Prosthecobacter debontii: one gene and its partner. The protein of the gene in region 1 interacts with the protein of each later gene in a pairwise test. Links are inferred from orthologs where the notes say so. Each region holds a gene or a part of one and is shown in the gene's direction. Other genes may lie near its edges.

Region 1 (3,049 bases):
CCATGCCGAACCATCATGAAGCTGTGTAACTCGATTTCTGCCTCGGCAATCCTCGCCAAGAAGGCTTGAAGGGCCTCCGAAGAGACGCCTTGAGCGGCGGGTGTGCTGCGCGGAAGTCCGCTGTTCGATGGGATCGTTTTCGCAGGTAGCTGAGGAAGCCACAGGCCAAGACTGCTCACGGTGAGCTGCTGAAGAAAACGGCGACGGGTCGAAGGTATCATGGCCGGAGATTAGCGTTCGGCCAGATCCGAAGCCAAGCTCGAACTGTGGCCGAATGGGCCAACTTTTTCAGGGGCCTGAACATCGTCCGTGCATTTGCTCCCAAATGATGGTTCAAAGTGAGGTCACGAATGCCGCCTCCGACCTCCCATTCCTCTTCACCTGCTGCCCAAAGCTTCTTTGATTTGGGATTGCCGCGTGGTGAGTCTCCTGAGGAGAGCGGCAGCGGGGCCATTCGGAAAGTGGCGCGGGTTCAGCTCGAAACGGCCGCCGCGTTGGAGCTCGACTACGCGATCCCCGAGAAACTGGAGAAATCCGTGCGAGTTGGCACCCGTCTCACCGTGCCTCTCCAACAGCAGCGTGTCACCGCCGTGGTCCTAGAGATTTTAGACAGTCCTGAGGGGAATACGCGTCTGAAGGAGATTCTTTCCGTCGTGGGTTCACGCCCCATGTTTACTTCGGGGCTTCTGCGATTGGCCAACTGGATTTCCGAATACTACGTGGTGCCTGTGAACCGTGTGCTGCGGACGATGTTACCGCAGGCGGTGAGGGAAAAGCCGGAGACGTTCTTGACGGATAGCCATCTCAAACTGGCGAAGGAACCCTCCCCGGAAATCTTTGATAAACTGCATCAGACGGCCCCCATGCAGGCACGCATTTTGGAAAAGCTGCGCAGCCATGGTGGGGAGGCCACCTTGAGTGAATTGCGCCGTGAACTGCCGCGAGCAACGACCATCATCAAGCCACTGATCAAAGCGGGGTGGATCACCCGCAGCGAGATCCGGGTGGAGCGAGACCCTTTTCAAACGGAGGAGTTTCTGCCTAGCCAGCCACTGAAGCTGACGGAGGAGCAGCAAGCGGCTTATGACACCCTCATCAAGACTCTCGGTGTCATGTTTGCCGCCGAGGCATCGCCAGCAGGCGGAGAAGAGCCCAAGCCTTCCACCTTGCTGCTGCATGGCGTGACCGGAAGCGGTAAGACCGAGGTCTATTTGCAAGCGATTGCCGAGGTCTTGAAGCAAGGCAAAACCGCCTTGGTGCTCGTGCCCGAGATCAGCCTGACGCCGCAGACGATTGAACGATTTAAAGCTCGTTTTTCGGAGCGCAAAGACGCGATTGCTGTGCTGCACAGCCATCTGAGCGATGGGGAACGACACGATGAGTGGTTCAAGATTCACGAGGGCAGGGCACAGATCGTGATTGGAGCCCGCAGTGCCATTTTTGCTCCTCTCGAGAACTTGGGTTTGATCATTGTGGATGAGGAGCATGAGCCTTCTTACAAGCAGGAAGACGCTCCGCGTTATCATGCCCGAGACGTGGCAGTCGTGAGGGGGCGAATTGAAAAGTGCCCCGTCCTGTTAGGCTCGGCGACTCCCAGCCTGGAGTCGTTTCAGAACGCCACCACTGGGAAGTATCAACTCCTCACCATGACCAAGCGGACAGACGGGAAATCCATGCCTCTGATCCGGATTGTGGATATGCGAATGGAGCGCCGGAAGGGAACCGAAGTGTCTTTTGCGAACACCGGCATCCTTTCCCAAAAACTCCGCACGGCCATCACCGATCGCCTAACCAAAAAGGAACAAACGATCCTTTTCCTGAACCGTCGTGGTTTCAATACCAGCCTTTCTTGCGTGTCTTGCGGAGAGACAGTCCAATGCCAAGAGTGTGCCATCCCGATGACCTTGCATAAGAAGGACAATCGCCTCGTCTGCCACATCTGCGGGGCCCGGAGAGTGCCGCCCACCAAGTGTCCTGCCTGCAAGGAGCCTGGGCTCAAATACAGCGGGTTTGGCACGGAACGGGTGGAGCAGGCCGTCAAAGAAGTCTTTCCACAAGCTCGTATTGCCCGCGTGGATACGGACACCATGCAGCGGAAGAATCAGCTCCGGGACACCTTGAAAGAGTTTCGAGCGCAGAAGCTGGACATCCTCATCGGGACTCAGATGATTGCCAAAGGACTGGACTTTCCCAATGTCACGCTAGTCGGCGTTTTGAATGCTGACACAGCCCTGAATATCCCTGACTTCCGTGCGGCGGAGCGCACCTTCCAATTGCTCGTCCAGGTGGCAGGTCGAGCAGGGCGTGGTGAGGTGAAAGGTGAGGTCTTTGTGCAAACCCACGCTCCGCATAGTCCGGCCATTCAGTTTAGCCGACACAATGACTTCGATGGTTATGCTCTTCAGGAGCTCGAGCATCGCATCGCTTTCAAATATCCACCCTTCAGTCATGTGGTGCTGATCAGTGCGCGAGGGAAACACGAGGCCCAGGCGGAGTTTGCCCTTCAGACCTTGCACAAGCGTCTGGAGAATGATCTGCCGGAGGGGTGCATCATGGGGGAACCCGCACCCGCACCGCTGGCGAAGGCGCATGGGCACCATCGGTTCCAGCTTCTTCTCCGCAGTGAAAAAATTCGTGCCTTATGTGCTCACATCCGCAAGGTGATCGCGGGTCTGAGTCTGCCCCAAGACATCTACATCACCTGGGATGTGGACCCCATGAATGTAGGCTAGGGGAGGCTGGTCCGACGCAGGTCAGTCTGCCTTCTTGTGCTCACCGATGGCTTGCTCCAAAGCTCTCCAACCGAGCATGGCACACTTCACCCGCTGGGGAAACTTCTGCACGCCTTCCATCAGAACCAGCTCGCCCAGGGAATCCTCATCCTTAACGGGTGCATCGCCGAGAACGACATGGCGGAAGTCTTCCATGAGGGATTGAACCTTACCGCCCTCCGCGCCTTTGATCTTCACGGTCATCATGGAGGCACTGGCTTGGCTGATGGCACAACCTTGGCCGATGAATTTGATGTCTTCGACTTTACCGTCGGCCC
Region 2 (2,766 bases), on another replicon or contig:
CGGCGCCTTCGTCGCGGGATTGACGCCGGAGGGCGGAGGCGCGGTGGCTTTTCCTGTTCTCAGTGTCTTTTTCAGCATCGACCGTGTACTCGCCCGTGACTTTAGCCTGATGATCCAGAGCATCGGTATGACCAGCGCCAGCATCTTCATCCTCAGCTATCGGGGAAATGTGATGAGCCGTTATCGGCCGATGCTGTGGTTCATTCCCGTCGGCTTCGTGGGGTTCGTGCTGGGGATGCTCACTCTCCAAAAAATCCCGGTTTACATCATCCAGGCCCTGTTTCTCAGCCTCATCACCACCTTTGCCATCGCTTACTTTTACAGCAGTCATCGCGGGCAAAAGATGACGCTGGAGATCACGAGCAAGACGGACATCGCCTTCCTGTGTGCCATCTTGATTCTCGGGGGCATGTGTGCCAGCCTCTTCGGCACAGGGGCAGACATCATCCTCTACACGCTGCTGGTCACCCGATTCGGCATGCAGGAAAAGGTGGCTACGCACCTGAGCATCATGATCATGGCGGCCATGAGCGTGCTCGGGTATGCCTACCGGCATTTCTACGATGCCGGGCTCACGCATGATCAGGTGCGCACCTGGCTGTGTGCGTATCCCGTGGTGCTGTTCATGGCACCGTTTGGCTCCTACATCCTCCAGGGGATGAATGTGGAGTGGATGCTGCGAGGGGTGGTCATTCTGAATGTGGCCCAACTCCTCTACTTCAACATCAACAAACCTTCCGTGGAGAAGCTGATTGCCTCAGGAGCATTTTCCATTGTGCTCATGGTGGTCTTTGCCTCCGCTCTCTCCCGTCTGGCTAAGAAAAGCGGAGAACGCGACGCGGATACGGCCCTGCCTGAGCCGGGAGAGGTGTAGGAACCTTCTCCTGGCCAGCCTTTTGCTCGGGTTTAAAAAATGGTTGTGGCGCAATCTCCTGGATGGATAAGGTGACGGAATTATGGCCTCGCTCAATAAAGTCATGCTCATTGGCAATCTCACCCGCGATCCGGAGGTGCGCTACACGCCCAAAGGAAGTGCGGTCTGTGACATGGCCATCGCAGTCAATCGCCGTTACCTGACGGAAAGCGGGGAGCGCCAGGAAGAAGTGACCTACCTGGATATTGTGCTCTGGGGCAAGACGGCTGAACTCGCCGGTCAATACCTCGCCAAAGGCCGCTCGGTTTTCGTCGAAGGTCGCCTTCAGATGGACACCTGGGAAGACAAAGCAACAGGCCAGAAGCGCAGCAAGATCAAGATCGTGGCTGAGAACATGCAGTTCCTCAACAATGCCGGTGGCGGTGGCCCAGGCAATGGCGGCGGCGGTGGATACAGCGGTGGTGACGACTCTGAGGGCTACAGCGCCCCAGCACCCCAGCAGCAGCGTCGCCAAGGTGGCGGGGGCGGCGGTGGTGGTGGTGGTGGCAACTACGGAGGAGGCGGGGGCGGCAGCGGTGGCTATCAACAGCGCTCCGGCGGCCAGCAGAGGCCTCCTCAGCGGCCTGCTCCAGCCCAACAGCACGATGATTTCGGTGAAGGCCCCATCACGGATGGGATGGAAGACGACGATATTCCGTTTTGATCTTTTCAGGAGGTGCAGATGTGCAGCGTTTGCGCTTCCTCATACCCGCATTGGTCTGGGCCTAGGAAAGGTGGGCTCAAGTTCGTTGGCGCTTTAACGGAGCGGATTTTCTCCGCTCCAGACGCCAAACCTACCGAACTCGCATTCCCACCTGCTATGAAAGCTCTGTTACCCGCCCTGCTGCTCACCTTTGCCAGCCTCACCGTCGTTTTCGCCAAAGGTGGCCGCCCCATCAATGACGTCTGCCCTGTGGAAGGGAAACCTGGTCGCCCGATCTATCGCATCTTCACGGATGAAGGCACCATCATCTTTTGCTGTGCCGACTGCGTGGAAGCGTATCAAAAGAATCCCAACCGCTACCCGGTGAAGAAGTCTGAGAAATAGTGTTCTGAGACGACGCGGCTTGCAATTGGCGGAGACTTCGGGCTTGAATCCCCCAGTCTCCCACCATGCACGTCTCTTCTGCCCGCACTCCTTGGTATCGCGTTCTGTATCTCCAGGTCATCATGGCCGTGGTGATCGGCATTCTCATCGGGCATTTTTTTCCTGAGGCGGGAAAAGCACTGGAGCCTCTGAGCAAAGGCTTCATCAAGCTCATCAAGATGATGATCGCGCCGATCATCTTCTGCACCGTGGTGCATGGCATCGCGTCCATTGGCGACTTGAAAAAGCTCGGCCGAGTCGGTGGCAAGACGCTGCTCTACTTTGAGGTCGTTTCGACCTTAGCCCTCATCATCGGCTTGATCGTGGTGAATACCCTGCAACCAGGCGCGGGTTTCAATGCAGATATCAGCGCTCTGGATGCGAAGTCCGTGGCCACCGTGCATGAGTATGCCAACAAAGCTCACTCTCTGAGCACGACAGACTTTCTGCTCAACATCATTCCCAGCGCCTTCGTTGGGGCCTTTGCAGGAGGAGATCTCCTCCAGGTCGTATTCATCGCTCTGCTGACAGCCTTCGCTATCGCCAGTCTAGGAGAGCGCGGCCTGCCTGTGCTGCACGTGATCGATCGAGCTGGCGAGGTCTTCTTTGGCATCATGCGCATCGTCATCAAGGTCGCTCCCCTGGGGGCTCTGGGGGCGATGGCTCATACGATCGGCAGTTACGGCATCGGCTCCTTGCAGCAGCTTCTCTATTTGATGCTGGGCTTTTACACGACTTCGATCCTATTCGTGGTGGTGGTGTTGGG

Evidence for each region. The genes of interacting proteins can lie anywhere in the genome.
Region 2: the proteins of priA (region 1) and B5D61_RS24220 interact in binary tests that used the Escherichia coli proteins (3 or more experiments, as listed by UniProt). The link is inferred for Prosthecobacter debontii from one-to-one orthologs.

Annotation. Positions count from the first base shown.
Region 1 is NZ_FUYE01000010.1:38,028-41,076, reverse strand. Bases 2-3,041 are described here. They hold priA (replication restart helicase PriA), read left to right. Parts: upstream 2-350; coding sequence 351-2,732; downstream 2,733-3,041. Other genes in these bases: sufU (Fe-S cluster assembly sulfur transfer protein SufU), read right to left, coding at 2,754-3,041; B5D61_RS15265 (serine hydrolase domain-containing protein), read right to left, coding at 2-221. Also shown: more of B5D61_RS15265, read right to left, coding at 1-1; more of sufU, read right to left, coding at 3,042-3,049.
Region 2 is NZ_FUYE01000026.1:51,282-54,047, forward strand. What follows is about bases 10-2,766. They hold B5D61_RS24220 (single-stranded DNA-binding protein), read left to right. Parts: upstream 10-956; coding sequence 957-1,577; downstream 1,578-2,766. Other genes in these bases: B5D61_RS24215 (sulfite exporter TauE/SafE family protein), read left to right, coding at 10-874; B5D61_RS24225 (hypothetical protein), read left to right, coding at 1,734-1,961; B5D61_RS24230 (dicarboxylate/amino acid:cation symporter), read left to right, coding at 2,027-2,766. In the rest of the region: more of B5D61_RS24215, read left to right, coding at 1-9. UniProt on the Escherichia coli protein: Plays an important role in DNA replication, recombination and repair. Binds to ssDNA and to an array of partner proteins to recruit them to their sites of action during DNA metabolism. Acts as a sliding platform that migrates on DNA via reptation.